Flocculibacter collagenilyticus: one gene and its partners. The protein of the gene in region 1 interacts with the protein of each later gene in a pairwise test. Links are inferred from orthologs where the notes say so. Each region holds a gene or a part of one and is shown on either strand. Other genes may lie near its edges. The genes, in order: HUU81_RS05855, HUU81_RS15265 and HUU81_RS03900.

What was found.
Region 2: the proteins of HUU81_RS05855 (region 1) and HUU81_RS15265 interact in binary tests that used the Escherichia coli proteins (3 or more experiments, as listed by UniProt). The link is inferred for Flocculibacter collagenilyticus from one-to-one orthologs.
Region 3: the proteins of HUU81_RS05855 (region 1) and HUU81_RS03900 interact in binary tests that used the Escherichia coli proteins (3 or more experiments, as listed by UniProt). The link is inferred for Flocculibacter collagenilyticus from one-to-one orthologs.

The regions. Positions count from the first base shown.
Region 1 is NZ_CP059888.1:1,333,410-1,336,273, reverse strand. The notes cover bases 73-2,772. They hold HUU81_RS05855 (Grx4 family monothiol glutaredoxin), read right to left. Parts: upstream 1,745-2,772; coding sequence 1,400-1,744; downstream 73-1,399. Other genes in these bases: sodB (superoxide dismutase [Fe]), read left to right, coding at 2,108-2,692; HUU81_RS05860 (peroxiredoxin), read right to left, coding at 624-1,229. Also shown: citrulline utilization hydrolase CtlX, read left to right, coding at 2,799-2,864. UniProt on the Escherichia coli protein: Monothiol glutaredoxin involved in the biogenesis of iron-sulfur clusters.
Region 2 is NZ_CP059888.1:3,435,211-3,438,353, forward strand. What follows is about bases 112-3,090. They hold HUU81_RS15265 (BolA family protein), read left to right. Parts: upstream 112-1,461; coding sequence 1,462-1,719; downstream 1,720-3,090. Other genes in these bases: mlaD (outer membrane lipid asymmetry maintenance protein MlaD), read left to right, coding at 112-390; HUU81_RS15255 (MlaC/ttg2D family ABC transporter substrate-binding protein), read left to right, coding at 403-1,041; HUU81_RS15260 (STAS domain-containing protein), read left to right, coding at 1,042-1,344; murA (UDP-N-acetylglucosamine 1-carboxyvinyltransferase), read left to right, coding at 1,735-2,994. Outside these bases: more of mlaD, read left to right, coding at 1-111. UniProt on the Escherichia coli protein: Involved in cell resistance against acid stress.
Region 3 is NZ_CP059888.1:889,753-892,835, forward strand. What follows is about bases 48-2,966. They hold HUU81_RS03900 (BolA family protein), read left to right. Parts: upstream 48-1,303; coding sequence 1,304-1,630; downstream 1,631-2,966. Other genes in these bases: HUU81_RS03890 (methyltransferase), read right to left, coding at 48-390; HUU81_RS03895 (alpha-ketoglutarate-dependent dioxygenase AlkB family protein), read left to right, coding at 510-1,094; HUU81_RS03905 (TRAP transporter small permease subunit), read left to right, coding at 1,872-2,390; HUU81_RS03910 (TRAP transporter large permease), read left to right, coding at 2,400-2,966. Also shown: more of HUU81_RS03890, read right to left, coding at 1-47; more of HUU81_RS03910, read left to right, coding at 2,967-3,083. UniProt on the Escherichia coli protein: Transcriptional regulator that plays an important role in general stress response. Has many effects on cell morphology, cell growth and cell division. Acts by regulating the transcription of many genes, including dacA (PBP-5), dacC (PBP-6), ampC and mreB.

The DNA of each region.
Region 1 (2,864 bases):
TATTTGGCTGGATACCGAGTGCGGTTTCAGCAATACCACAAGAACCCCAATATTGAGGCGTATACTCAAAATAATAAAATAAATTACCTGAAAGGTTTTTTTGGTTTACCTCCTTGTGTTTACTTTCAATCCTTAAGATGTCCTAGTCATTACCTAAGTAATTACATTTCGAATAGCGATGCGGTATTACACATTAAGAATAAGCCACACTGCCAAACTGTGCAATAAATAGGCAATTAATAAGCCAGTAAAATATACTATTGATTTTAAAATGTTTTTTTGTGATTTTTCGAAGAAGGCAGTGTTTTTTGTAAAAAAATCAGACGTGTAAATCGAGTGAAATTGTTTAAATTAATGCAATTTAACTACTTTGCCCACTTTTTAGGAACTAAACATTGGTTTTGAACAATTACTTTGGCGCATAATGCACTAAAAGTGACTTCAATGATCTTAATATATTTATATAGCTGGTTATTTATAATGAATGTTGCTTTTTAACTATGTTGTACCGTTAAATTTCTTGACATTATTTGTTAAATTTTAACAGATACAAAAATGCCGCTAATAAAAAGCGGCATTTTTCAATCAAATAAGCCTCTATCTAAAAGGCTCTGATTTTACAATTATAGTGATTCTGAGTGCTCAGAAAGGTACTTAGCTACACCTTCAGAAGATGCGTCCATACCTGCACTGCCTTCTTGCCAGCCAGCTGGACAAACTTCACCGTGCTCTTCATGGAATGCTAATGCGTCTACCATGCGTAGCATTTCATCAATGTTACGACCTAATGGTAAATCGTTAACTACCTGATGACGAACATTACCTTCAGCATCGATAAGGAAAGAGCCACGGAATGCAACGCCTGCTTCTGGGTGCTCAACATCAAATGCTTGGCAAATTTCGTGTTTCACGTCAGCAACTAATGTGTACTTAACTGGGCCAATACCACCTTCGTTTACTGGCGTGTTTCTCCATGCATTGTGCGAGAATTGTGAGTCGATAGACACACCAATTACTTCAACACCACGCTTTTGGAATTCTTCAAAACGCTTATCAAATGCGATTAGCTCTGAAGGACATACAAATGTGAAGTCTAGTGGGTAAAAGAATACTACTGCTTTTTTACCTTTAATTGCTTCATGAAGGTTATAAGAGTCTACAATTTCGCCATTACCTAGAACAGCTGCAGCAGTAAAGTCTGGTGCCTGACGGCCTACTAATACGCCCATTTTTATCTCCATTTTTCTTTATATATAAATAAAAGCCAGAAATTTAGTCACTAAATTTCTGGCTTGCAAAGAAGCTGACAAACTATATATAGCCAGATTTAAAAAAACCAAGCCATTAGTTAGAAAATTAATAATATCTAACAGAAGCTCGCTCAAGAAAAAGACAAGTCTTATTCAGCGTCTGTGTTAGACGCTGCGTTTTTCTCAGCTGACTCTTTAATTAGTGCTTGCAGTTCACCTTTCTGGAACATTTCAACGATAATATCGCACCCGCCAATCAACTCACCGTCAACCCATAGCTGCGGGAATGTTGGCCAATCAGCATAAGCTGGTAGCTCAGCACGGATATCAGGGTTTTGTAAAATGTCTACATAAGCAAACTGCTCGCCACATGACATTAGCGCCTGCGCTGCTTGAGAAGAAAAACCACAACTAGGTAATTTAGGTGAGCCTTTCATGTAAAGTAAAATTGAATTTTCAGCGATCTGCTGCTTAATTTTCTCAATGGTTTCCATTGCAACCCTCAAATAACCGATAAAATAGATATAGGCCATGAACATTACTCAGCAATAGTAAAAAATACAACAAGGTATACCTTGAAAATATTGAAAACGGCCTAATATGGTTTAGGGTATATAACAGTTCAATACTATGAGTACGTTGTATTACTTTACCGTTAATCAGAGTGTATCGCGGCCAAGTTATAAACTTAGGGCGATTTTAGCATCAAACGTATACTAAAGCGATGGCGCTTGATGTTACATCAACATGCTCACAGTATAAAAACCTATCGTTCAAGCATTGAAAAAATATTTACTTGAACGAATACAATGATCGAACATATTTGAATCACTAAATAAAGCCAACGGAGAAACACAATGGCCTTTGAATTACCAGCACTACCATATGACAAGTCAGCGCTTGAGCCACACATCTCAAAAGAGACATTAGAGTACCACTACGGCAAACACCACAATACGTATGTTGTTAAATTAAATGGTTTAATCGAAGGTACTAACTTTGAAGGTAAGTCATTAGAAGACATCGTTCGCTCTTCTGAAGGTGGCGTATTTAATAATGCAGCACAAATTTGGAACCACACTTTTTATTGGCATAGCTTAAGCCCGAATGGCGGCGGCGAACCAACTGGCGCAGTAGCAGATGCTATCAATGCAAAATGGGGTTCATTCGCAGCGTTTAAAGAAGCATTTAACGATAAAGCAGTAAACAACTTTGGTTCTAGCTGGACATGGTTAGTTAAATTAGCTGACGGCTCACTAGATATTGTTAATACTTCTAATGCTGGTACACCATTAACAGAAGATGGTGTAACACCGCTAATGACGGTAGACTTATGGGAACACGCTTACTACATCGATTACCGTAACGTCCGCCCTGACTACTTAAAAGGTTTCTGGTCTTTAATTAACTGGGATTTTGCAAATAAAAACTTTGCAGCATAATTTAAGTTAAACTATTTAAATAATAAAAACGCTCTATCAATTAGAGCGTTTTTTTATTCTTAGCACTCACCACACACTACATTATTTAAAAACAGGTATTTGTGATATGTCCATTGTTACTAGTCCAGCACATCAACCTCAATGCACAAACACCGTTCTGATGGTGCGACCT
Region 2 (3,143 bases), 2.1 Mb from region 1 along the record:
GTTGCCAATGCAGGAGCGGTAGGAACAGGCGAAACATATAATTTATACGCTAAATTTGACAATATTGGTGGATTAAAAACTCGCTCGCCAATAAAAGTAGGCGGTGTAGTGGTAGGCCGTGTAACCGCTATTAAGTTAGATCCTGAAGATTATTCTCCGGTTGTGACCATGTCTATTGCTCAATCTTATAATAATTTTTCTGAAACCAGTTCTATCTCTATACTTACATCAGGCCTACTTGGCGAACAATATTTAGGATTAGAACCTGGATTTATAGACGAAAGTGTTGAAATACTTAAAGGCGGTGACTATATCGAAGATACTAAATCAGCGCTTGTGCTTGAAGAGCTCATTGGACAGTTTTTATTTAATCAAGGAACAGATGACTAATAAGGAACCACTATGTTGAAATACCTACACACTTTTATTATTGCAGTTATTTTATCGCTATCTTTTCAAGCGAGCGCAAACAACGAAGAAAATCCGTATAAGCTGATTGAACGCGTCGCAGATAAAACGTTTAAGCGTATCGCTAACGAACAGCAAGTAATCAAAAATCAACCAGAACACCTGAAAAAAGTCGTTACGGAAGAATTGTTGCCGTATGTCGATTACCGCTACGCGGCTTATAAAGTGTTGGGTAAAAATTTCCGAAAATTCACAGCCGAACAGCGCGAAGACTTCGTGCACGCATTTCGCGATTATTTAGTTTCTACTTATGCAGGTGTGCTTACACTTTACAAAAATCAAGCGGTGATTTTTGAGCCTGAACAATCTGTAGACGGTAAAAAAATCGTTATGATCACCACTAAAGTGATTGATGAAGGCAAGCCTGATATCAAAATTAATTTCAAAGTGCGTAGAACTAAAACCCAAGGCTGGTTAGCTTATGACATGGTAGCAGAAGGTATTTCACTGCTAGACAGTAAACGCGCTGAATTAGGTGGTCTGATTATGCAACAAGGGTTAGACAGTGTAACAAGTTTACTGAAAGAAAAAGCAAAGCGCCCGATTGAAATAAAAGAAAAAGACGCCAAATAAATGAGCATGAATTTACGTTGGGAGCCTGCTTCTAATCTTCTGAATATATCGGGTGAGCTAAATCGCACTAGTATTTTAGCTCATTACCCGATAAAAAAGTCTAACTTTAGTGGCCAGTCTCTTACTGTTAATATGAACGACACCGTGAGTGTTGATACTGCTGGCGTAGCTTGGTTATTGCATTTAATTGAAACTGCAAATGCTGCCAACTGCAACATATCATTTCAGCACCTGCCACAACAGCTAGTTGATATTGCTACTGTAACAGATGTATTACCTTTATTAGACAATACTGCTGTTTAAAACTTAACACAGAACGCCTAGCACATTGTAGCGCTAGGCTGTATAGTTCCACCCTTTCCTATTAAGTTTTGTAATGCCATATCATGGTGACAAACCAAATTTATTATGAGTACTTCCATGGAACCAGAACAAATAAAAACATTGCTTACTACTGAACTGTCTCTTGACGAAGTATATGTAAAAGTAGAAGGCAGCCACTACGAAGTGATCGCTGTTGGTCACTGCTTTGACGGTGTAAGCCGCGTAAAAAAACAGCAGCTAATCTATGCACCATTGATGGCGCATATTAAAGATGGAACAATTCATGCCGTATCCATCAAAGCCTACACTCCGGATGAATGGGCAAGAGATAAAAAACTAGTTATGCCTTCTTAAGGAATCCCTTCATTCATGAATCAATTTCAAATTTTAGGTGGTAATTCATTAAATGGTGAAGTCACCATTTCCGGCGCTAAAAATGCGGCATTACCCATTGTTATCGCCACACTATTAACACCTGACACTGTTTCATTGAGCAATGTGCCAGAACTACGTGACATTGACACTTCTGTTGAGTTACTCGACCACCTAGGTGTAAAAGTAAACCGAAACGCGGGTAATATGGAAATCAGTGCTGCAAACATTACCAGTTTAGAAGCCCCCTACGAAGTAGTTAAAAAAATGCGTGCTTCTATTCTCGTATTAGGCCCTATGTTAGCTCGTTTTGGTAAAGCGCATGTCTCGTTACCGGGCGGCTGCGCTATCGGGGCACGCCCTGTAAATTTGCACATTGATGGCCTGCGAAAAATGGGGGCACAAATAGAGCTGGAAGGTGGTTACATTAATGCGTCTGTTGCAGGACGATTAAAAGGCGCTCGCATTGTAATGGACATGGTGAGCGTTGGTGCTACAGAAAACTTATTAAGTGCTGCAGTTTTAGCTGATGGCGAAACAATCATTGAAAATGCCGCCCGTGAACCAGAGATTATCGATCTGGCTAACTTCCTAATCAAAATGGGCGCCAAAATTAAAGGTGCGGGTAGCGACACTATTGTGGTTGAAGGTGTTGCCGAATTGCACGGGTGTGAGCACAGCATTTTACCAGACCGTATTGAAACCGGCACATTTCTAGTAGCCGCTGCAATGACAGGGGGCGACGTTGTTTGCAACCATACGGCACCTTATCTACTCGATGCCGTGATCGAAAAGCTTCAGCAAGCTAATGCAGTGATCACAACGGGTAACGACTTTATACGCATTTCAATGCAGAGCAATCGCTTAACCGCTGTGAATATTAAAACTTCACCGCACCCAGGCTTTGCCACTGATATGCAAGCTCAGTTCACCGCACTCAATGCTGTTGCCGCAGGCACAGGCACCATTACTGAAACCATATTTGAAAACCGATTTATGCATGTCCCTGAGCTGCAACGTATGGGTGCCAATATTCGCCTAGAAGGTAATACCGCTATATGTGGTGATACTGAGCGCTTAACTGGTGCTCAAGTGATGGCAACCGATTTGCGCGCATCAGCGAGTTTAGTGTTGGCAGGTTTAGTTGCTGAAGGCACCACGATCGTTGACCGTATTTATCATATCGACCGTGGTTATGAAAAAATAGAAAACAAACTACAGCCTCTTGGTGCAAATATTATACGGGTCAATAAATAAGCGTTCATTCTCACTTTTTGGCGTATAAGTTTAATGTTATGCGCCAACTTCCACTATTTAAATCAAGTTTTCAATTAATTTAATCCGCCATTCTTATTAACACTTTCCGTTACATAAACCGACTTTATTTCACTTCACTCATCCTTTAT
Region 3 (3,083 bases), 440 kb from region 1 along the record:
TAATAGAACCATTTCGCATTGACTAGGCAAGCTTTCTAAGCTGGTTTGCCACACTATGTTACTTGGGTTCAGTCCATTTTTATTTAAATTTAGTTGTGCTGCCTGTTGGGCAATGTATGAGTCTGTTATATGAGTAATTAGTAAATGCTTAAATAATGCATTTAGCACACACGTAATTGCGCCGAACTGATCATTCAACACAACAATATGCTTTATATTTAGCGTGCTGATTTGCTCACAAACATACTCAAGTAATAACTCATCTGCTGCGTCCCAAGCCTGTAATGACTTATCAGTCGTATTTTGGGGAAAGCGGTGTAATTCAAGCTCAACATTGACGGGGGTAGTGGCGTTTGCAGGTGAAAAATTAAATGTAAAGTGGGTATTCATTACTTAAGACATGTACTCGAATAATCAGGGTGGTAGAATTGTTACATGCTAATCAGTTACTGACTAGTGCAAATTGTTAGATTTACGTAGTTGAGTGAGCAGAGTACGGGTATTTATCTATGGCATTAAAAAAATTACACGTTGAAGATGGTATATTGCTATATGATGCGCACTTTCTCTCTGAGACTGAAGTCGAAGCATTAACACAAGAGTGCGATAGCAAGATACACTGGCAGCAACCTAGTATAAAAATGTTCGGTAAGTCGGTGAAGATCCCACGTTTACAGGCTTGGCTTGGAGATGAAGACGCTGTATACAAATATTCTGGAACGACATTTATGCCAGAATCGTTTACTCCAGAGGTGACAAAGTTAAAGCAGCGAATCGAAGCAGTTACAGCGCAGTCATTTAACAGTGTTTTAATTAATAAATATCGCAATGGTCAAGATTCGATGGGGTGGCACAGTGATAACGAAAAAGAGTTAGGTGATGAGCCAACCATTGCTTCTGTCACTATAGGGCAGCCAAGAGTCTTTGAGTTACAGCATAAGCAGTCAAAAGAAATGTGCTCAATTTTATTAGCGTCAGGTTCATTACTAATTATGGCAGGCTCATTACAGACTCATTGGAAGCATCGAATAAACAAAAGCCGCCATGTGAATGATGTTCGCATTAATTTTACTTTTCGCACGGTAAAAAAATAGAAAGTCTTAGCAATCAATTTGTTATCATTATTTGTTATAAAAACGCAGAAATTACTAACATTCATGCAAAAATAATATATGCAATAGTGACAGTTGGTTAGTTATTTTTTGTTTTGTTTGGCTATCTAGATGGCTAATAAAGTAAAGAAAAACTAAATGCTTTGAGCTAAATTTACCAATACGCACAGCATTACAAGAAGTTATTAAATATGAAGATAAAAAACTCAATAGAACGGAAGCTGTACGACTCGTTTGATCCAGAGTACTTGGAAGTGATAAATGAGAGTAACAACCATAATGTACCTAGAGGATCTGAATCCCACTTTAAAGTGGTGATAGTGACAGATCGTTTTGAAGGGCAGCGCCTAATTCAACGTCATCGCTCAATTAACTCTGCCTTAGCGGACGAGTTAACGAACCACATACATGCGTTGGCATTACATACTTACACACCTCAAGAATGGTTTGAATACTATTCTGAACTTCCTCCTAATTCACCGAAGTGTTTAGGCGGATCCACTAAAGCGTCAATATAACTAAAACTCATATTACAAACGTAAACACGGTTTAACGTCATATAAAGTTGCAGCGATATTTGCTGCAACTTTATGTGCGACTTAGGCGGTGATGGCTCGCACTCCTAAACTCCAATCTGACAAGTCGCTTGTCTGATCTCTGCAACTTATCAAGATAATGCTTTTAATTTCTTGATGTTTTTATAACAATAGCCCTTCTCAAAAATCCATTAACACAATAAATAGAATAAAAGGTGATGGAATGGGGCAACAATTGCTCTTGAATATACGCACTCGGGTAGAGCAGTTTACCGAATATACCGGAAAACTATTATCTTGGCTGACATTGCTGATGATGTTGCTTATGGTGCTCGTTGTTGTACTGCGCTATGGCTTCAATATGGGATGGATAGCAATGCAGGAATCCATCATCTACTTACACGCGTGTGTATTTATGTTAGGCGCAGCATATACCCTAAAACATGATGAACATGTAAGGGTCGACATTTTCTACCGCCGTTTTTCAAAAAAGAATCAAGCGATTGTTAATATTTTGGGCACAGCTCTTTTTTTAATACCTGTCTGCATTACATTACTCATAATAAGTTGGCAATATGTAGCAGCTTCGTGGCAGTTATTGGAGTCATCTAAAGAGGCAGGTGGCTTGCCTCTTGTCTTCATTCTTAAAAGTTTCATCATTGGCTTTGTGATAACGCTGCTCATCCAAGCAGTTGCTGAATTGATCAAACACACAACGCTTCTTTTTCAGAAACAGCAGTAGGCGAGGGTTATGGAGTATTTATCTATTGTCATGTTTGTGGTGGTTTGTTTGGTTTTATTATTAGGCTACCCAGTTGCAATATCGTTAGCTGGCACCGCATTAATATTTGCATGCATTGGTATAGCAAACAATGTGTTTGATGCCGTTTTTCTTCAGGCTTTGCCTAGCCGTTTATACGGGATTATGAATAACCAAACCTTACTAGCCGTCCCCTTATTTGTGTTTATGGGGGTCATGCTAGAAAAATCTAAGGTTGCAGAGCGACTGCTCGATGCGATGACATTATTATTTGTACGTTCTCCAGCTGGCTTGGGTATCGCGGTCATCATTGTTGGTATGTTGCTAGCGGCCAGTACAGGTATTGTTGGGGCAACGGTGGTGACGATGGGATTAATGTCGTTACCCACCATGCTTAAGCGCGGGTACAGTCCGCAATATGCGAGTGGGGTAATAGCAGCTACGGGCACATTAGGGCAAATAATTCCGCCCTCAATAGCATTAGTGTTATTGGGTGATGTGCTTTCAAGTGCATATCAACAAGCACAACTTAAGCAAGGGATTTTTTCTCCGGAAACGGTATCAGTGGGAGATCTATTTGCGGGCGCACTTATCCCAGGGCTTATTCTAGTAGCAATGTACATTGTTTACTCCTTATTGCTTGCGTGGCGTAAACCACAGTTAGTTCCTAAAATT